One region of the Kitasatospora sp. NPDC059327 genome, then DNA from elsewhere that is predicted to be linked to it. Evidence: riboswitches for the same ligand, from Rfam matches in the RefSeq annotation. Region 1 holds a riboswitch; each other region holds the start of a gene.
What was found. Region 1 has a riboswitch for cobalamin ahead of ACFXHB_RS07325 (prenyltransferase/squalene oxidase repeat-containing protein). Riboswitches for the same ligand answer to the same signal wherever they lie in the genome.

Region 1 (6,896 bases):
CGTCGGGCTTGCGGGTCACGTCGCGGGGCGTGGACAGGACGGTGGCGTCGAGGGCGACGAGCAGGCCGAGGTCGGGGGTGCGCACGACGACCCGGCCGAGCGCGGAGAACGCGAGGCCGAGGTCGGGCAGGGTGCCGACGGCGACCCCGGCGCCGAACAGGTGCGTTCCCAGCTGTCCGACGGTGTGCTCGGCGTCCGGCTGCCAGCGCAACCGCTGCTCGACATCCGACGGCTGTCCGACGGTCCCGTCGATCGTCGAGGCGCGGTTGAGCCCCAGGACGGCCTCGATGCCGAACAGGCCCAGCCCGCTGTCGGCGAGCGGGATCGGCGCCGGCAGGGTCACCCCCAGCACCGCGAGGATCGACCGGGTGCCGTTCAGCCGTTCGCTGGTCAGCCCGGCGTCGGCGGCGAGGTTCAGCGGGGTGATCTCGACCCGCAGCGTGGCCGAGAAGGCGCCGTCGTCGCCGAAGGCGATCCGGCCCTCGCCGGAGACCAGATCCGGCACCTCCAGGGACAGCGAGAACCCCTGGAGCGACACCTGGTGGTCGTCGAGCGAGACGCGCAGCACGCCGCCGGCCGAGTGGACCGGGCCGAGGTCGAAGGTCAGGCGGAGGTCCAGTTCGAAGAAGGACGAACCGTGGCCCGAGCGCACGCCGGTCACCTGGAGCAGGCCGGAGGGCTGGGACACCTCCCAGCGCCCGGTGTCGGAGACGTCGATCGACGCTCCCTCGAAGCTCAGCAGGGGCGCGCCGGAGCCGTACTCCAGCAGGGCGTCGCGGACCGCGACCCGCATGGGGGCGACGGTGCCCGCCGTCAGGATCGTCGACCGGATCCGGCAGTCGAGCTCCGCGCGGTAGTCGATCCTGGCACGGCCGGGGGTGGCGGGGTCGAACCGGACCGCGGTGACCGTGGTCCGGCCGTGGCTCCCGGGGCCCGGGGGGAGGATCCCGGTGTCGGCCCCGGTGCCCCCGACGAGGGTCCGGGCCTCGGCGGCCAACGCGGTGAGCGCGGCGAGGTCGCTGCCCTTCGCCACCGGTTCGGTGTCCGCGGCGGTGGCGGTGACCAGCACCGCCGCGGCCGCGAGGCCGGTGTCGGTGTCCGCGAGCACGCCGTCCTCGCCGGACTCCACCGCGACCGTCCCGCGGTAGCCGCCGGTGTCGTGCGCCAACCGGGCGCGGACCACCGACCGGCCGACGGTCGGCGCCGCGACGCCTACGACGGCGGTGCTCGGCAGGGCGAACGGCGTGCTGACGTCGATCGAGTCGGGGAACGGCCCGCCGGCTCCGCTCCAGCCGAGGCTGTAGTGCACCGGGCCCGCCGTCGCGCTCACACCGCCGGCGAAGCCCGGCCGGCCGACGGTCAGCGCGAAGTCCAGCGGCACCGGGGCGGCCGACGGCAGACCACCGACCGTGACGGTGCCGGCCAGCTCGAACGCGGGCGCGCCGTCGGCGAGGCGCAGCGCCGCCGAGGTCAGCCCGAGCGACACGGCGGTGCCGCCCGGCGACGCGTGCAGCAAGGCCGGGGCCGGCGTGAGCGCGACCGTCGCGGCCCCGCCGACCGGCCCGCCGAGCGCCCAGCGGACGCCCTTCGGGTCGATGTCCACCGTGGCGACGGCCGGACCGGTCACCGTGAGGGACACCGGCGTGCCGTCGGCCTGGCCGCCGAACACGAGCCCGGTGAGCGGGAGGGTGAGCCGGGCCGAGGCCGGGCCGCCGCTCGCGGTCGCCCCGTGGACGGTCCCGCGGAAGCCGCCGATCGTCAGCTCGACGTCGAAGGGGGCCGCCGTGGAGGCGGTGGTGGCCGAGAGGGCCGACAGCTCCCCGCCCGCGGGGAGCGGGAGCTGCGTGATCAGATGTGCGGCGCGTAACGCGTCCACCAGCGTGCTCATGGTGGGTCTCGCTCTGCTGATCGGGCCCCGGCCGCTGACCGGCCGGGGGCGCGGTGCGGTCGGGCCTGCCCGACGGGGTCCCTTCCAGCCTCGGCCCGCCCGCGCGACAACGCAACCCCCTGGGCCGGTCGGATCCCGGCCGGTCCAGGGGGCGCGTACGGCCTAGCGGTGGGCGATGCGCTCGACCTCGAAGAGCTGGGCGGCACCGATCCGGCCCTCCTCCAGGGAGAGCAGCCAGCTCAGCAGCTCCGGTGCGGCGTGCAGCTCGTCGTAGAAGCCGAGCCGGAGATCCGCCAGCTGCCCCTCGAAGAGCCAGTCGTCGAGCGCGTCGGCGAGGTGGCGGTCCGCCGCGTCGGTCCGGGTACCGGCCCAGACCGTCAGCCACGGCGAGAGGCTCCCGGTGCTGACGGAGACCGCCTCCAGTACCCCGGTGACCGACCCGGTGCCCGGGTACTCGTGCAGGGCCGCCCGCCACCAGGCGTGCCAGACGCCCTCCAGCGCTTCCCGCTCCGGCTCCGACCAGGTCCGCGGCTCCGCGGCGAGCAGCCGGGAGGCGATCAGCCCGTGGTCGACGTGCAGCCGATCGGTGGCCAGGAGGCGGACGACGCGCGGTGTCATCCGGCGGTAGAGGGCGGGGAAGTCGTCCCAGTGGCCTTCCGATTCCGCCGCGACCGAGCGGACCAGTGCCTCCGGTAGCCGCTGCGAGGGCCCGGCGAGTGCCGCGAGGTCGGCGTCGGTGTAGCAGTAGGCGCAGCCGCCGACGGTGAAGGGTCGTTCGGAGACCGGCGCGAAAACGGTGTCCAGCGCGTCGAGAGCGCTCCGGAGCTGCTGGGAAGGGTCGGTCACGGGAACCTGCTGGGGGGGGACCTCATCCGGCCTACCGGAGAAGGGACGGACGCTACCACACGCCGTCAGTCGGTCGGTCTGTCGGTCCGCCAGGACTCGTGCCGCCGGGCCGGAATACGCTCGGGTAGTGGTGGGTCACCGCTGGACATGCGAAGTGATCTTGAACCGTCCGGCGGCATACATCCCCTGTTGGCGGCACGGTTCAGCCCCCACGCGTTCGACCCGTCCGTGAGCATCGACGACCACGCCCTCGGCCTGCTGCTGGAAGCCGCGCGGTGGGCGCCGTCGGCCGGGAACGGCCGATGCGAGGGGCGGGGACGGTGCCCCGCCTCGTCGTGGCCCTGGTCGCCGACGTGCGGGGCCCGGGAGGCCGTCAGGTCGCGGACCGCCCCCCGGGGGACCGGGTGAGGTCGGCCACCACCAGCCCGGCCGCCCGTGCCGGGTCCCCGCCGGCGCGGGAGAGCAGCTCGGCCACGTCGTAGCCGGCGTCGGCGGCCTCCCGGTGGGTCAGCCGCATCGCGTGCACGGACTCGTAGCGCGGTGAGTCGAGTGCCGCGCCGATGCCGGGGCGCAGCCGCTCCAGCTCCGTCACGACCGTCCAGGCGTCGTCCTCCAGCCGGGCCCGCCGCACCGGGTCGCAGGCCGCGACGGCCCGGTGGGTCTCGGGCGAGGCGGGGTCGCAGGCGGCCAGCGCCGGCAGGAGCGCGGGGACGCCCAGGATCTCCGCCGCGTCGAGGGTGAAGGAGTGGGACCAGCCGTCGGTTTCCAGCAGTCGCGCGATCAGCGGCACGGCGCGGGGGTCGTGCCGTCTGGCCAGCCCCCGGGCGCCCTCCTCCCGGACCTCGTCGCACGCGTCGGTGGTGCACGCCCACAGCGCGTCCCTGATGGCGGTCGTGTCCTGCTCCCGTTGGAACCCCAGCGTGAAGGCCGCCCAGTCGCGGACCTCGGGGTCCTCGTCCCGGGTGAGCCGGATCAGCGCCCGGACGTCGGGCCCGTCGGACAGTCCGCTGGTGACGAAGGTGAACTCCGAGGCGACCTGACGCCGCAGGTCGGCGTCCTCGTGTCCGGAAAGGCCGACCAGCACGGGAACGCCGCGCCGGTCCCGGGTCCGGCCCAGGGCGCAGACGAGGGAGGACAGGACGGAGGTCTCCGTCTCCACCTCGGCCGGCGCCGTCAGCGCGGTCGCCGCCGCGCTGCGCAGGGACTCGTGCGTGTCGGCCGCGCTTCCCACCAGATCGCAGCCGACCTTGCGCTCCAGGGCATCGGCCGACCCCAGCAAGCCCGACCCGCGGCGCAACGCCGGCTCCCCGTTCTCCTCCTGCGCCGCCTCCCGGACCAGCGCCCAGTAGGCGTGCCCGTCGTGGTCCGCCTCCGAGACCCGCGCCAACCGTGCCGCGGCCACCAAGCGTTCCGCCGGCCCCACCGTGTCGTCCATGCGCGCATTCTGGCCCGACGGCCCGGTGCCGGGCACCCGATTTCCACGCCGGCCCCGCGCCGATGTCCTCGACCTCCCGCGGCTTCCGGCCGTCTCCTCGGCGGTGTCCAGCCCCTGCGTGAAGCCGACGATCTCTCCATCCGATACGACAGTCCGACCGGGAGATGTCGGGTCAGCAGTAGGTTTCGATGAAGAGGAGCACCCGGCCGTCGTCGGCGGTGAACTCGTACGCCTCATGGATCGGCAGGTCGGTGGCGTCGAGGCGGGCCCGCGCCGCCAGCCACGCGGCGGGGCGCTCGGCGTCCGCCAGAAAGCGGGGGAGCCACCGCTCGGCCCGGTCGTCGTAGTACTCGCCCATCGACATCACGTCGGCGCAGACGGCCAGCCGCTTGGCCCGGCGGGGGTGCAGCGGCCCACGGGCGAGCCGCCAGTGGCAGCCCTCGCCGTCGGCGAAACCACGGGCCGCCACGGGACGCAGGGTGTACGAGCCGGCGCGCTCGTCCGCCGACGGAGGTTCCATGGCGGCCACCACCTCGGCGAGGGTCGTGGCACGCTGACGCTTCTTCGACACCCGGACAGGATGCCAGGGCCGACCGTGTGTCGGACAGTTCGTGTGTCGGGACAGTTCGTGCGAGTCCGTGAGCCGGGAGGCCGGCGGGGGCCCGGTCGATGGCTCCGACCGGCCTCGCGGTCCGGTGGGGTGATCGTGGTCGCGGGTGCCGGTACCGGTCCCCGGGGCGACGACCTGCCGGGCGGGGGAGGGGAGTCCGGCAGGCCGGGGGCACGGCGTCGGCGAACCACCGGGTGGTCATGATGATGTGACGCACGATCCCTTGACCCGGTCTTTTCCGCTTCGCGATGATGAGCCGTCACATGGTGACTCCGTCAACGGGGGAAGTCCGGTCCGAATCCGGCGCTGACCCGCAACGGTAGGTCGCCGACGTCACGTCGGCGGCGAGCCCGAGTACCCGTCGGCGGAGATGTGGCGTCCACTCCTCCCGTCGTGGTCTGCGGGCCGGAGCTCCGAAGGCTGCCCCGGCACCCGCCGCGCGCCTTCCGGGCCCCTGCGTCCAGGCCCGGAAAGGCACCCATGCCCCCGCTCCGCCGCACCCTCGGTCTGCTCGCGATACCCGCCCTCGCCCTCGCCACCGCACTCCCGGCCTCGGCGGCCGCCCACGCCGCGCCCGCGGCCGCGCCCGCCGCGACGACATCCGCGACGTCGTCCGCGACGCTCCGGCCGGACGCCGCGGCGGCCGGCTGGCTGGCCCGCCAACTCGTCGACGGGGACCACTTCGAGTCCGTCTTCAACGGCACCGCCTACCCCGACCAGGGCCTGACCGTCGACGCCGTACTGGCCTTCGCGGCCTCGCACAGCTCCGACCAGGCGGCAGCCAGGGCCACCGCCTGGCTGGCGAAGCCCGAGATCATCGGCGGCTACCTCGGCGACGGCACCACCGAGGCCTACGCGGGCGCGACGGCCAAGCTGCTGCTCGCCGTCGAGGTGCGCGGCGGGAACCCGGCCGGGTTCGGCGGCGTCGACCTGCCGGCCCGGCTGCGCTCGCTCCAGACCGCCGAGGGCCGCTTCTCGGACCGCTCGCAGTGGGGCGACTACAGCAACGCCTTCGGCCAGTCGCTGGCCCTGATCGCGTTGCACCGCACGCCCGGTGACGCCCCGGCGGCGGCCGTGGACTTCCTCGCGAACAGCCAGTGCGCGGACGGCGGCTTCCCCGTCTCCTTCGGCGCGGCCACCTGCACCGGTGACCCGGACGCCACCGCGCTCGCCGTCCAGGCCCTCGCCGCCACCGGCCGCGCCGCCAAGGCGGCCTCCGGCCTCGCCTGGCTGGCCTCCCGTCAGAACGCCGACGGCGGCTTCGCGGCCTCCGGGGCGACCGCCTCCAACGCCAACACCACCGGCCTGGCCACCCAGGCGCTGCTCTCCGCAGGGCGCTTCGGCGCCGGCCTCAAGGGCTGGAGCCGCTTGGTGAAGTTCCAGCAGGGCTGCGCCACGGACCCGGCGGTGCGCGGCGCGGTCGCCTACGACGCGTCCGGGTTCAACCCGGGCAACGGCGCCCGGGCCACCGCGCAGGCCGTCCTCGGCCTCGCCGGCACCCCGCTGGCCACCCTGTCCGCCGCGGGTGCGCGTCCCGGCGCCCCCACCCTCGCCTGCCCGGCACCGGCCGCCGGCTGAGGCCGCGAGCGCCGGCGCGGCGGACGCCGGCGCGGCGGACCCCTGATCCCGAGAACCCCAGAACCCGCGAACCCCTGATCCCGCGAACCCCTGATCCCGCGAGGAGAGTTCCGATGACCGACACCCTCACCCCGGCCCGCCCGGTCCGTCCCGTCCGCCGCACGCTCGGGTCGATCGCCGGGGCCGTGGCCCTCACGGCCGGCCTGCTCGGCATCTCCGCCGTCCAGGCCCCGCAGGCCCGGGCCGCCGCCTGCTCCGGCACCACCGGCGTCACCGTCGTGGTGGACTTCACGGCGGTCGGCGGCGGCGTCCAGACCGGCTGCGCGCTCGGTGACCCGGCCAGCGGCCTGGCCGCGTTGACCGGCGCCGGCTTCTCGTACGCCTTCCACCCGCGCTTCCCGGGTTTCGTCTGCACGATCAACGCCCTGCCGACCACCTGCACCAACCCGACCGGCAGCGCCTACTGGTCGTACTGGCACGCCCAGCACGGCGGCGCCTGGTCGTACAGCGGCCTGGGCGCGGGCAGTTACAACCCGGCG
Region 2 (6,896 bases), on a different contig from region 1:
CGTCGGCTCCCGGGTGGCGGCGATCTCCACGGTCAGGCCGAACCGGTCGAGCAGCTGCGGGCGCAGCTCGCCCTCCTCCGGGTTCATCGTGCCGACCAGCAGGAAGCGCGCGGCGTGCCGCACCGACACGCCCTCGCGCTCCACGTAGGAGCGGCCCATCGCGGCCGCGTCCAGCAGCAGGTCCACCACGTGGTCCTGGAGCAGGTTGACCTCGTCGATGTAGAGCACGCCCCGGTGGGCCCGGGCCAGCAGACCCGGCTCGTACGCCTTGACGCCCTCGGCCAGCGCGCGCTCCAGGTCCAGCGAGCCGACGATCCGGTCCTCGGAGACGCCGACCGGCAGCTCGACCAGCCGGGCGGGGCGGTGGGACTCGTCGGCGCCGTCGTGCGCGCCGTCCGGGCACTGCGGGTCCGGTGCCGCCGGGTCGCAGGCGAAGCGGCAGCCGTCGACGGCGGCGATGGACGGCAGCAGGCCGGCCAGCGCGCGCACCATGGTCGACTTGGCGGTGCCCTTCTCACCGCGCACCAGCACGCCGCCGACGGCCGGGGAGACCGCGTTGAGCAGCAGCCCGAGCCGCAGGTCGGCCATTCCGACGATCGCGGTGAAGGGGTAGCGGACGTCACTCATGATTCTCCAAGGGGGCCCCGGGCGGCAGGAACGGCAGCGAACCCGCGGCCGGCACCCCGCCCTCGATCAGCTTCCACAGCGCGTCGGTGTCCGCGTGCTCCTCGATCAGGTCGCCCAGCCGGTCCAGCCGGGCCTCGCGCGCCTCGGCGAACGACGTGTCCGGGGCGGGCACGAAGGCCCGGCCCGTCGCCTCGGCCACCTTGCGCAGCAGCGCGCGGCGGAAGTCGTCGTTCTCCAGCACGCCGTGCCAGGTCGTCCCCCAGACCGGTCCGACCCGGCAGCCGTCCAGGCTCCGGCCGTCCTCGTCGGTGACGAACGCGGTGCCGCCCTCGACGGTCACCACGCCGTGGTGGATCTCGTAGCCCGCGACCGGCTGCCCGAACGCCCGGCCGACCGGCCGGGCGAGCACCTTCTCGGCGCCGAACCGGACGTGGGCGGGCAGCAGGGCCAGGCCGTCGACGGCGCCGGCCCGGGACTCGACCTCGTCGTGGATGGCGCGCGTCAGCATCTGGTAGCCGCCGCAGACGCCGAGGACCGGCAGCCCGGCCGCGGCCCGGGCCCGCAGGGCCGGCTCCAGGCCGCGCTCGCGCAGCCAGGCCAGGTCGGCCACGGTGGCCCGGGTGCCGGGCAGGATCACCAGGTCGGCGTCGGCCAGCTCCTCGGGCCGGGTGGCCCAGCGGACCAGCACCCCGGGCTCCTGCGCCAGCGCGTCCACGTCGGTGAAGTTGGAGAGCCGGGGGAAGCGCACCACGGCCACCCGCAGCACGTCGGTGCCGAGCGGCCCGCGGCCCTCGGTGCGGTCCACCACGGTGGTCAGGTCCAGCGAGTCCTCGGCGTCCAGCCAGAGCCCGGACAGCATCGGCAGGGTGCCCAGGACCGGACGGCCGGTCAGCTCGCGGAGCATCTCCAGCCCGGGCGCCAGCAGCCGCGCGTCGCCGCGGAACTTGTTGACGAGCCAGCCCGCGACATGCCGTTGGTCCTCCTGGGACAGCAGCGCCAGCGTCCCGTACATCGCCGCGAACACGCCGCCGCGGTCGATGTCGCCGACCACCACGACGGGCAGCGCGGCGGCGGTGGCCAGGCCCATGTTGGCGATGTCCCGGTCGCGCAGATTGATCTCGGCGGGTGACCCGGCGCCCTCGCAGACCACCACGTCGTAGCGGCGGCGCAGGTCGGCCAGGCACTCCAGGGCCCGTTCCAGCAGGACGGGCTTGCGCTCGCGGTAGTCCAGCGCGCCGACCTCGGCGACCGCCCGGCCGAGCAGCACCACCTGGCTGCGGCCGTCCGCGCCGGGCTTCAGCAGCACCGGGTTCATCGCCGCCTCGGGCTCCACCCGGGCGGCCTGGGCCTGCATCGCCTGGGCGCGGCCGATCTCCGCGCCGTCGGCGGTGACGAAGGAGTTCAAGGACATGTTCTGCGCCTTGAACGGCGCCACGGCGACGCCCTGACGGGCCAGCCAGCGGCAGATGCCGGCGGTGACCACGCTCTTCCCGGCGTCCGAGGTCGTCCCGGCGACCAGCAGTGCGTTGCTCACGCGCTCCCCCTTCTCGTCCCCGCCCCGAAGGCCCGCACGACGGCGTGCCCGGCGACGGTCGTACCCAGTGCGAGCAGCCCCACCCGGCGGGAGAGCCGGCAGGCGCGCTCGATATCGTCCACCGTCACCGGCCGCAGCTCGCCGCCCAGGACCGGCCGGTGCTCCACCCGGGTGCCGTACCGCAGGGTGCCGCCGAGGCGCACCCCGACGGCGCCGGCGAAGGCCGACTCGGCCTGGCCCGCGTTGGGGCTGGGGTGGGCGGAGCCGTCCCGGCGCCAGACCCGCCAGGCCGTCCGGGGCTCGGGCGCGGCGGCGACCGCCAGCAGCGCGGTCAGCCGGGCGCCCGGCCAGCCCGCCAGGTCATCCAGCCGGGCCGAGGCCCAGCCGAACCGGGTGTGGCGGGGCGAGCGGTGGCCGACCATCGCGTCGAGGGTGTTGACCGCGCGGAACGCCAGCAGCCCGGGCGTGCCCGCGAGGGCGCCCCAGACGAGCGCGTTGACCACGGCGTCGGCGGTGTTCTCGGCGACCGACTCGACCACCGCGCGGGCGATCTGCTGCTCGTCGAGGGCGCTCGGGTCGCGTCCGCACAGGTGCGGCAGCCGCTCGCGCGCCGCCGCGAGGTCGTGCGCGGCGAGCGAGCGCCCGATCGTGCGGGCCTCGCGGGTGAGCGAGGTGCCGCCGAGCACCGTCCAGGTCGCGGCGGCGGCCAGCGCGGCCCGCCCGAGCGGCCGGCGGCCCAGGGTGCGGTCGGCGGCCACCGCGCCGGCGGCGACGGTGCCCACGCAGAGCGCGGTGAAGGCGGTGCCGACCGCGCGGTCGTCGCGCCAGATCCGCCGCTCCAGCCGGCCGGCCGCGCCGCCGAAGACGGCCACCGGGTGGCCGCGCCGCGGATCGGCGAAACGGGCGTCGGCGAGGTATCCGGCGACGGCGCCCAGCGCGAAGGCGGCGGCGCGGGTCAGCGGGCGCACGGTGGACAGCAGAGGGCTCGGAAGGTCGGGGCAGCCTGCATCGCGTGCGTGTCCTCACTCAGGGTCCGCGCCCTGGATCGACGAACCGGGGGCGAGAGTCTCCTGGCTTCCGGGGTCGAACGCACCCCCGGGCCTCCGGCCGCCGCTGACGGCTCGCCGTGATGGACCCCTCCGGCGCCGCGTCGGGCGAGGAGGGACTCCGAGTGTGCTCCCCGGTGACAGTGGCGGGACCGCGCCGGACTCGCACCGGCTTCCTCTGCATGCCTCCGTTTGGCTGAAGGATCCCATCACGCGGCCGAACCGTGCGTCAACCAAGGTCACGGAGGGGTTGGTCACAGCGCCCGGGGGTTTCCCGGCCCCGTCGCTACCTCTGATCACCACCCCCCGCAGGGGCATGACAGCCTGTGTGATCGTCCAGTCGCCTGGAGAACCCTCCAGGCCCGCTTCGTGTGTTCGGCGGCTGGGGGGCGGCCGGACCACCCCCTACCGTCGGGTCCCATGCGACGCAGACAGCCACCCGCCGTGCCTCCGGTGCCCTTCTCGCCCGCGGCCGCCCGCGCGCACCGCGCCGGACTCGGCCTGACCCCCGACCAGGTGGTCGAGGGCATGGCCGCGCACGGTGTCCGGCTGCTGCCCACCCACCTGCTCGGCTGGGAGAGCGGCGCGCTGCGCCCCACCGAGGAGGAGTTCATCGCGCTGGCCCGGGCGCTCTGGTGCCCGCCGGCCCAGCTGATGGGCGTCCGCCCGGCCCGGCTGCGGGACTTCCGGGTCGCCCGGGAGCTCAACCAGGAGAGCGCGGCCCGCCGGATCGGCATCGCCCTGCGGCAGTACCAGCAGGCCGAGGCGACCGGGCGGTGGGACGGCGAGCAGGAGCAGACGTACGCGCTGGCCCAGGTGCTCGGCCTGACGCTGCGCGAGCTGGTCGCGGTGACGGGCCGGGCGGACGAGCTGGACCGGCGGCTGCGGCAGTGCGTGGACAGCCGCTGGCAGGCGCACGTGCGGCCGATCGGCCGGATCGTGCCGGTACACGAGGACGACCTCGCCACCGTGCTGACGGCGCTGCAGAAGGAGTACCAGGTCACCTCCCACTGGGGCGCCGGCAGCTGGGGCTCCCCGGCCCCGGCGGCGGGCCCCGAGGCGGCGCAGGCGGCCCGGCCGCCGGGCGAGCGGTTCTGGGAGCTGCTGGGGCGGCTGGAGACCGAGATCCCGGTCTGACCGGCCGCGGTCCTCCCCGCTCCCCCTTCCGTCCTCCGCTTGCCTTCTCCGTTTCCCTGTCTCCGCTTCCGTTCCCTCCTTCCGTGATTCGCGTCGCGAGCCCCGCCGCGAGCCCTGCCCCGCCGCGAGCCCCGCCGCACCGTGAACCCCGCCGCACCGTGAACCCCGCCGCACCGTGAACCCCGGGCCGGCGTGACCCGGACGGCCGTGTCCGGTGGCCGGGCGCCGTTCCCACGAGTGGACTGGTGGGCACAGTGCCCAGTCCGCGACGAACAGAGCGGGGAGCGATATGCGTTGGGGAACCGCGGCCGTAGTGGCGGCCGCCGTCGTCGGGACCGGGGCCGCCGTCCTGCTGATCGGCCGGCGGGCGTCCGAGCGGATGGTCAACCCGGCGGCCGCCCGTGAGCGGCCCGCCGGCCCCGTGGTGGTGCTGGCCCTCGGCGCGGGTCGGGCCACCTTCACCCGCACCGCCGAGAGCGCCCGCCCCGGCCGCTGGGCCGTCGAGTGGGCCGACGGCGGGCACGCGGTGGTCGACGAGATCCTGCACGCGGACGAGCGGGGCGTCACCCGGCGACTGGTCCGCGCCGACCGGGGCACCCTGGCTCCCGGCACCTCGGTCCGCTTCACGCCCCGCGTCCACCTCGGCGATCCGACCTCCGCACTCGGCCTGCCGTTCACCGAGACCGCCGTGGAGGGCGAGCTGGGCGCGCTGCCCGCCTGGTGGCTCGACGGCAAGCGCGGTACCTGGGTGATCCTGGTGCACGGCCCCGGCGCCGACCGGCAGCAGACCCTCCCGGTGATCCCCGTGCTGGAGCGGTTCGGCCTGCCCGTCCTCGCCGTCACCTACCGCGGCGACGAGGGCGCGCCCGCCTCCCCGGACGGCCTCGGCCACTTCGGGGAGACCGAGTGGCGGGACGTCGAGGCGGCCCTGCGGCTGGCCCTCGACAGCGGCGCCGGGCGGGTCGTCCTGTACGGCTGGTCGCTCGGCGCGACCATGGTGCTGCAGACCGCGGCCCGTTCGGCGTGGGCCTCCGCGATCAGCGGCCTGATCCTGGACTCCCCGGTGCTCGACTGGTCGGCCTCCGCCCGCCGGGGCGCGGCCCGGGCCGGCTACCGGGGCGCCGCCGGCGAGCTGGGCGCGCTCGCCGCCGAGGGCCGGGCCGGCGTGGATCTGGCCGACTTCGCCCGCCTCGCGGACGGTACCGACCTGCGGGTGCCCACCCTCCTCCTGCAAGGGCCCGACGACACGCTGGCCCCCTGGCGGGCCGCCGCCCGGCTGGCCGACCGGCGCTCCGACGTGGTCGGCCTCCGGGCCGTGCCCGGCGGGGAGCACGCGGGCCTCTGGAACGCCGACCCCGACCGCTACGAGGAGCACCTCCGGCGCTGGCTCACCCCGCTGCTCTGACCTCCGCTGCTCCGAGGCCCGCCGCTCCGCCTCCCGCCACCCCGCTCCCGCCGCTCCGGGCCGGGTGACCCCGGGCGGCGGGGAGCGCTCCCGGGCGGGGCCGGACCCACCGGTGGGTCCTCCGGAACCCCCGGTGGGTCCTCCGGAACCCCCGCCGGGTCCTCCGGAACCCCCGGTGGGTCCTCCGGAACCCCCGCCGGGTCCTCCGCTCCCGCCCCGTTCACCCCACCGCCCCCGAGCTGGCGTGTGCGCGTCAGACAGATCCGGCCAGGCGGTTTGGCCTCTGTTGCCCGATCTTGTCGACCCCCCGCGACCGCCTCCCGGTGGTCGGGGCCGATCGGATGTGACAGAAGGCCGGTACAAGGGGAAGACTGCTCGACGTGACGTCTCGGAATCCGCGCGACCGTGATGCCCAGCTCCCGCCGACGATCGGCTCCGGTGCGACGGTGACCCGTCTCCCCGGAACTGCCCACCGCCCCGCCGGCGCCAGGCCGGGCGGCTCCGGCGTACCCCGCCGACGAGGCCCCGCACCAGCCCCCGGCCGTGGCCGGGTCCCGGTGCCGGACGGCTTCCCCGCTCCCGCCGAGCTGGCCCCGCTGGCCCGTCGGATGTTGATCGACGCCGTCCGCATCGCCCGCTGGGCCGGTGAACTCGCCGAGGTCGACAAGCGCGGCGAGCTGCTCCCCGAGGACGCCCGCGACGCCGGCCGCGCCCTCGCCATGACGGTCGGCGCCGCCACCAAGGCCTGGGGCCAGGCCCTGCTGGTCGGCCTGGTCGAGGCCCGGGACGGCGGCGCCGCCCCCGGCTGGCGCCTGCACGCCTGGGAACACGACGACGAGGCCGTGGTCCGCGGCTGGTCGGCCCTGTTCGACGCCTGGACGCTGCTCGCCCCGGTGCCGCCCGCCGCCCTGCGCGGCGTCTTCGCGGTGCTCGCCGGGCAGGCCGTCGACCAGGCACCCCAGCTGCTCTCCTTCCTGCACCTGGTGGCCGGCCCGGTCGCCGACAGCGAGCTGCTGGAGCTGCTGCGCCGGGGCCTGGACGAGCGCCGGGTCGGCGGCGGCGACGGCGCGCTGGGGCTCTCGCCGGTGCCGCACGCCGCGTCGGCGGTCTCGGCCGTCCGCGGCACCTGCCGCGAGCCGCAGATCGA
Region 3 (6,896 bases), on a different contig from region 1:
CCTGGCGAGGTCGGCGGCGTCCTCGGCCGCCGTCCCCTGGGCGGGCACGTCACCCGGGGGCCGCGTGGACCGCGGGCTCCAGCGCCGCTCGACGCCGGCCAGCCGCCAGTAGGCGATCGCCGCCGCCCAGACCACCACGAACAGCCCGACGATGACATAGCCGACGTTGTCCAGCGAGAGGTCCGCGATCCAGCCGCTCACCGGGTCGGTGAGGTCCAGCTTCTCGTGCAGCACCCCGACCAGCTCGATGGTGCCGATGATGAAGGCCACCGCGATCGACAGCCCGGTGATGGTCAGGTTGTAGTACACCTTGCGCACCGGGTTGGAGAACGCCCACTGGTACGCGAAGTTCATGAACGTCCCGTCCAGCGTGTCGAACAGGCTCATCCCCGCCGCGAACAGCAGCGGCAGGCAGACGATCGCGTACCAGGGCAGCCCGGAGGCCGCGCCGGAGCCGGCCATCACCATCAGCGTCACCTCGGTCGCGGTGTCGAAGCCGAGGCCGAGCACCATCCCCACCGGGAACATCTGGCCGGGCCGGGTGATCGAGCGGGTCGCCCGGTTCAGCACCCGGGCCAGCAGGCCGCGCGAGTTGAGGTGCTCCTCCAGCTCCGCCTCGTCGAAGCGGCCCGCGCGCATCGACCGGAACACCCGCAGGATGCCGAACAGGGCGGCCAGGTTGAGCGCGCCGATCAGGTACAGGAAGGCACCGGAGGCCGAGGTGCCGACCACGCCCAGCCACTGGTGGGTGGGGGACTCGTCGTCCATCAGCGTGTTGGCCAGCTGGGCGCCGCCCGCCACCAGGGCGGCCATCAGGACCACCATCGAGGAGTGCCCGAGGGCGAACCAGAAGCCCACCGAGACGGGCCGCTTGCCGTCCGCCATCAGCTTGCGGGTGGTGTTGTCGATCACCGCGATGTGGTCGGCGTCGAAGGCGTGCCGCATGCCGAGGGTGTAGGCGGTGATCCCCAGGCCCACCCCGAAGACCTGCGTACCGACCGCGTAGCCCTCGGGTGCCACCAGGAAGAAGAGCGTCCCGAACGCCACCACGTGCATGGCCAGGATCACCCCCATCAACCCGGCCGTACGGATGGTGTCCTCGCGCTTCCAGCGGAAGGTGGGCAAGGCGGACGGCGCCGCGGGGGCGGCGGTTTCGGGCAGGGTCATCGTGGGATCACGCTCCAGCACCTCGTGGAAAGTCGTTCGTGAGATGCCGTGGCCGGTCTCCTGGCTTACGGGGCTCCCGTGCCCGCCTTCCCGGGCGCGCGAGGCACCCAGTGGCGTCGTGGGCACGGACGACTCCCCCGATCACAGTGGCGAGGGCCGCTCCGGACTCCGGACTCCTGAGAGTCCGTCACCGGTCTTCCCGAGCACCACGGCGGGCAACACCGTAGGGTCCCCCGCCACACCCTTGCAAGGCTGCGCACCTGCGCAGGTGTCCGGAATCACAGCCCCGGGGCTGCGAGAATGTCCGCATGCATCTCGTACCGGCCGACCGCGCGGGCCACCGCACCATCGACGGACACCGGGTCTGCGAGGCCATCGCCGCGATCGGCGACACCGGGCACGTCCGGTCCTGGGCCGAGCGGTTCTCGCTGCTCGCCGACCCCGGTCGGCTCGCCCTGCTGCTCGCCCTGCACCGGGCCGGCCCGCTCGCCGTCACCGACCTGGCGGTCGCCACCGGTATGCGCGACCCGGCCGTCTCGCAGGCACTGCGGCTGCTGCGCACGGCGGGCGTGGTCACCGGCGACAAGGACGGGCGGGTGGTGCGCTACCGGCTGCTGGACGAGACTATGCGCCCCCTGCTGGACGCGTGCGCCGCCGCCGAGCACCACGAACCGGCCGACGCGCCCGAGCACCACCGGCCCACCGCCCCGGCCGGGCCCCACCGGCCCACCGCCGCGGCCGGCTGACCCACCGTCCGGCCACCGCCCCGGCACGCACCCGGATGAGTACGATCATCGCGTGCTGATCCGCCGCAGGCCCCGGGGCCGGGCCTGGCCCGACGACGACCGCTGGAACACCCGGCCGGTCGAGGCACGCGTCCTCGCGGTCGTCCGCACCCTCACCTCCGCCACCCGCGTCCTCGACGTGCTCACCCTGCTCCGCGACCGCGACGGCATCCGCTTCTACCTCACCGTCAACCCCGGCTCGGCCTTCACCGCCGGACTGGACGCGTTCCTGCGCGACCTGCCCGGGTTCACCCTCCTGGACTGGCGGGAGGCCACCCGGCACCGCTTCGACCTGGCGGTCGCCTGCGCCGTCCACTCCTCGATGGGCCGGCTGGACGCCCCGCTGATCGTCCTGCCGCACGGCGCCGGCTACAACCGCCTGGTGTCCCAGTCCACCGGGGACACCGTCACCGCAGCCGGCCTCTCCCGCCGCGAACTGACCCACCGCGGGAAAGCGTTCGTCGACGTCCTGGGCCTCTCCCACGAGGAACAGCTGGACCGGCTGCGGATCTCCTGCCCGCAGGCCCTGCCGCACGCGCGGGTGGTCGGTGACCCGTGCTTCGACCGGATGCTGAACAGCCTCGACGCCCGGGACGGCTACCGGGCCGCGCTCGGCGCCGTGGACGGCCGCCGGCTGGTCGTGGTCAACTCCACCTGGAGCGAGCACTCCCTGTTCGGTCGCCACCCCCGGCTGCCGCTGCGGCTGGTCGACCGGCTGCCCGCCGACGAGTACGCGGTCGCCGTCGTCCTGCACCCCAACATCTGGGCCCGGCACGACCCGAGGGCCCTGCTCGCCGCCGCCGAACAGTCCGGGCTCCGGCTCGTCCCGCCGCACCGGGGTTGGCAGGCCGCGCTGGTCGCCGCCGACTGCCTGATCGGCGACCACGGCTCGGTCTCCTTCTACGGCGCCGCGCTGGAACGCCACACCCTGCTGGCCGCCACCGGCGCCGAGGAGCTCGACCCGCGCTCCCCCGGCTACGCCTTCGGTCAGGCCGCGCCACCGCTCGACCCCGACGGCGATCTTCTCGCCCAGCTCGAACAGGCCCTGGCCGCCCACGATCCGGCCGCCCTGCGACCGCTCACCGACCGCTCGCTCGGCGCACGCGGGCAGTCGGCCCGACTGCTGCGCCCGCTGCTCTACTCCCACCTGGCACGGCTGGACGAACCGTCCGACGAACCCCGTCTGCCGCCCTACCCCGTGCCGCGCCCGCTTCCGGGCACCCCCCGCGGCCCGTCGGCGTACGACGTCGAGGGAACGGTCTCCGGCAGCGAGGTCGCCCTGCGGCGCTACCCCGTCGGGCCGGACCACGGGCCCGCGCGCGGCATCTACGCGGTCGCCGCCGAGGAGCACCGGCTCGAACTGCGCGACGTCGCCGAGGTGCTGGCCCGCACCGAGGTCCGGGCCGAGCTGCCCGCCGAACGCTGGCTGGCCGAGGCCTTCCGCTCCCCCGGGCTCGGACTGGCGGTGGCCGCGCTCGGCAGGAGCCGCCACCTGCTGCGGCTGCCCGCCGGTCTGCTGCTGGAGGCCCGTGCCGAACGGCCGTGGGGAGCGCCGAAGCCACTGCTCGACCCGCTGCTGCTCGGCGCGGCCGTGGCCCTCTGGCTCCACCACGGCTCGGACCCGGCGACCCTGCCGCAGAGCGGGCTCACCGTCCGCACGGGCGAGCGCCGCGTCCGGGTCACGTTCACCGCCCCGCCGTGACGGCGCTCGGCGGCCCGGCTACGCCTCGCGCCCGCCGAGGACGCCGGCACGCCCGCGCAACTCCCGCAGCCGGGCCCGCGCACCCGCGGCCAGCGCCCGGTCGCCCAGCTCCTCCGCCAGGTCGCCGAGCAGCTCGCGGGCCTCGGCCTCCTTGACCAGCTCGTCCCGTGCGGCGGCCCGGTCCGCGGCCGAGCTGACCAGCCGCACGGCTTCGGCCGGCTGCCCCAGCGCCCGGAGCGCACGCCCCTGGGCGAGCGGCAGCTTCACCAGCATCGAGCCGTCCCGCGTCCGCTCGGCCAGGACGGCCGCCTCGGCCAGGACGGCCAGCGCCGCCTCCGCGCGACCCGCCGCGACCAGTGCCCGGCCCAGCTGGTAGCTCTGCACCACCACGCCGTGCGGGTCCCCCGCGTTGGCCTCCCGGGCCCGGGTGAACAGCTCCACCGCCCGCTCCGGCCGCCCGTCGGCCAGGCAGAGCAGTGCCTCGGTCTCGACCAGCACGCCGGCCAGTCGCGGGTCGTCCACCAGCGGCAGCAGCTCGGCCGCGGCGGCCAGTTGCTCGGCCGCCGCCGGGTAGCGCCCCAGCTCGTAGTGGGCCCGGGCCAGCTGGTTGCGCATCCGGATCCCGGCGTCCGGGCGGTTGTCCCACTGCGCCGACTCGACGCCCAGGAGGTGGGAGGCGATCCAGTCGCCATAGTGCTTCCGGCCGTGGTACAGCGGCCAGAGCGACTCGCAGAGCCGCCAGACCTCGCCGTGCCAGCCCTGTTCGGCGGCCGCCGTCAGGACCGCCAGCAGATCGGCCCGCTCGACCTGCAGCCAGGCCATCGCCGCGGCCGGGTCGGCGAAACCGGGCACCGACGGCTCCGGGGGCTCCTGCAGCCGCATCCGGTCACCGAGCGCCCGGTCGGCCGCCGCCGCCCGGCCCCGGTAGTGGGCCACGATCCGCCGCAGCGACTCCTCCCGCCCGGGGTCGGCCCGCGCGCGGCGCCGGGCGTGCAGCCGGACCAGGTCATGAGTGCGGTACCGCTCCGCCGGGTCCGCGCTCTCGTCCGCCACCGGGCGCAGCAGATGGGCCCGCACCAGCTCGCCGAGGGCCTCGCCGGCCCGCTCGACACCGGCCGCCTCGGCCAGCTCGGGGGTCAGGTGCCAGCCCGGGTGCAGCCCCACCAGGTGGTAGAGCCGGCGGGTGTGCGCGGGGAAGTGCGCGTACACGGCCTCGAAGGGTTCGACCACGGAGCCCTCCCGGTGCTCGATCGCGGCCAGCCGGCCGGCCTCGTCCGCCAGTTCGGTCACCACCCGCTCCACCGGCAGTCCGCTGCGGGTGATCAGCTCGGACCCGACCGCCTGGAGTGCCAGGGGCAGTCCGCCGCACAGCCGCACCAGGTCGTGGAGCTGCTCGTCGGTGCCGCGCCCCGGGCCGAGCCAGCTGCGGACCAGCTCCGAGCCGGCCTCCGGCCGCAGCGGCTCGACATCGAGCAGCGTCGCACCCACCATCGCCAGGCCCGGCAGTCGCGCCCGCCCGGTGACCACGACCAGCCCGGCCGTCGGGAGCAACGCCCGGACCTCCGAGGCGTGTTCGACGTTGTCGAGGAAGACCAGCAGCCCGCCCGCCGAGGTGACCGTCCGGAACAGCGCCGCGCGCTCGGGCAGCCGCTCGGGCACGAAGTCCCGGTGGACCCCGAGCCCCCGCAGGAACCCGCCCAGCACCTCGCCCAGGTCGACGCCGCCCTGGTGGCGCACGGTGGTGAGGTCCGCGTACAGCTGGCCGCTCGGGAAGCGGCGGGCGTGCTCCTCGGCCCACCGCGCGACGACCTCGGTCTTTCCGACGCCGCCGAGCCCGGTCAGCGCGACGACGGACGGCCGCGTCGGCCCGGTCCGCTCCAGCGCGGCCGTCAGCGCGGCGAGTTCCGCGCCCCGGTTGACGAACGCGCCGCTGGACGGCCGGATCTGGCGGGGTACCCCGGGGGGCGGCGCCGGCGCCTGGACGAAGGTGTGCGCCTGCACCACGTTGCCGTGCACCGTGCCCGACACGATGTTGGTCGCCTCGTAGCCGTCCATCCGCCGCTCCCTCCGCACCGGCCCTCAGCCTACGGTGGTTCCTGAGCCCGCATCATCCCTCCCGCACCGGCCGGGCGAACCGATCGGGCGAACCGGTCGGGCGAACCGGTCGGGCGGGCGCCCGGCCCGCGCGGGCCGCTCAGGGCGGCGGGCCCGGGTGAGCGGCCCGGCTACGTCCGCTGGCAGGCGGGGCACCAGAACAGGTTGCGCGAGGCGTGCTGCTCCGTCCGCACGTCGGTGCCGCAGACCAGGCAGGGCAGGGCGGCCCGGCGGTAGACGTACACCTCGCCGCCGTGGTCGTCCACCCGCGGGGGCCGCCCCATCGCCTCGGGGGTGTGCTCGGGCCGGACGGTGTCGATCCGGCCCGCGCCGACGCCCTCCCGCATCAGCGCGACCAGGTCGGCCCAGACGGCCTCCCACTCGGCCCGGGTGAGGTCGCGCCCGGCCCGGTGCGGGCTGATGCCGTGGCGGAACAGCACCTCGGCCCGGTACACGTTGCCGACGCCGGCCAGCACCTTCTGGTCCATCAGCAGCGCGGCGACCGTCGTCCGGCTGCCGGAGACCCGCCGCCAGGCAAGCTCCGGATCGGCGTCGGCGCGCAGCGGGTCGGGCCCGAGGCGGGCGGCGACGGCGTCCTTCTCGGCGCCGGTGATCAGCGCACAGGTGTTGGGGCCGCGCAGGTCGGCGTAGGCCTCGTCGTTCTCCAGCCGCAGCCGGACCAGGCCGACCGGGGCGGGCGCCGGTCCGACGCCGAAGCCGAACCCGCCGTAGAGGCCGAGGTGGACGTGCACCCAACCGCCGCCCTCGAAGCCCAGGAAGAGGTGCTTGCCGATCGCCTCCGCCCCGGTCAGCACCTGGCCGTCGACCAGCGCGGCGCCGTCGGCGAACCGGCCCTGCGGGCTGCCGGCCCGGACGGGTCGGCCGCCGAAGACCCTGGCGTTCTCGGCGGCGAGGCGGTGGATGATGTGGCCTTCCGGCACGGGCGTCGGCTCCCCCGGGTGGTCGAACAGGACGCCTCCATCATCGCAGCCCGCACCGACAGGGCCCGGGCCCGGACGGAGCCGACGGACCGGGCTCGGCGGGCTCAGGGGCTCGGCGGGCTCAGGGGCTCAGGGGCTCAGCGGACCGGGATGCCCATCAGCCGGGCCAGGATCACCCGGTCCAGTTCGGCGGCGGTGGCGGCGACG

Region 2: another riboswitch for cobalamin. It lies ahead of ACFXHB_RS14010 (cobalamin biosynthesis protein); the one in region 1 lies ahead of ACFXHB_RS07325 (prenyltransferase/squalene oxidase repeat-containing protein).
Region 3: another riboswitch for cobalamin. It lies ahead of ACFXHB_RS43820 (HoxN/HupN/NixA family nickel/cobalt transporter); the one in region 1 lies ahead of ACFXHB_RS07325 (prenyltransferase/squalene oxidase repeat-containing protein).

The regions. Positions count from the first base shown of each region.
Region 1 covers NZ_JBHYYB010000007.1:143,553-150,448, forward strand. Annotated here, with positions in the region: gene ACFXHB_RS07305 (hypothetical protein) at 1-1,888, opposite strand, end outside; gene ACFXHB_RS07310 (hypothetical protein) at 2,051-2,734, opposite strand; gene ACFXHB_RS07315 (HEAT repeat domain-containing protein) at 3,108-4,169, opposite strand; gene ACFXHB_RS07320 (hypothetical protein) at 4,342-4,740, opposite strand; cobalamin riboswitch at 5,012-5,160, shown strand; gene ACFXHB_RS07325 (prenyltransferase/squalene oxidase repeat-containing protein) at 5,260-6,357, shown strand; gene ACFXHB_RS07330 (flagellar hook-length control protein FliK) at 6,471-6,896, shown strand, end outside.
Region 2 covers NZ_JBHYYB010000018.1:78,034-84,929, reverse strand. Annotated here, with positions in the region: gene ACFXHB_RS14020 (putative cobaltochelatase) at 1-627, opposite strand, end outside; gene ACFXHB_RS14015 (cobyric acid synthase) at 620-2,161, opposite strand; gene ACFXHB_RS14010 (cobalamin biosynthesis protein) at 2,158-3,129, opposite strand; cobalamin riboswitch at 3,225-3,387, opposite strand; gene ACFXHB_RS14005 (XRE family transcriptional regulator) at 3,628-4,344, shown strand; gene ACFXHB_RS14000 (alpha/beta hydrolase family protein) at 4,634-5,749, shown strand; gene ACFXHB_RS13995 (hypothetical protein) at 6,307-6,896, shown strand, end outside.
Region 3 covers NZ_JBHYYB010000191.1:1,005-7,900, reverse strand. Annotated here, with positions in the region: gene ACFXHB_RS43820 (HoxN/HupN/NixA family nickel/cobalt transporter) at 1-1,167, opposite strand, end outside; cobalamin riboswitch at 1,200-1,393, opposite strand; partial or broken gene ACFXHB_RS43815 (ArsR/SmtB family transcription factor) at 1,476-1,817, shown strand; gene ACFXHB_RS43810 (hypothetical protein) at 1,966-3,654, shown strand; gene ACFXHB_RS43805 (AAA family ATPase) at 3,673-5,709, opposite strand; gene ACFXHB_RS43800 (Fpg/Nei family DNA glycosylase) at 5,880-6,689, opposite strand; gene ACFXHB_RS43795 (AAA family ATPase) at 6,827-6,896, opposite strand, start outside.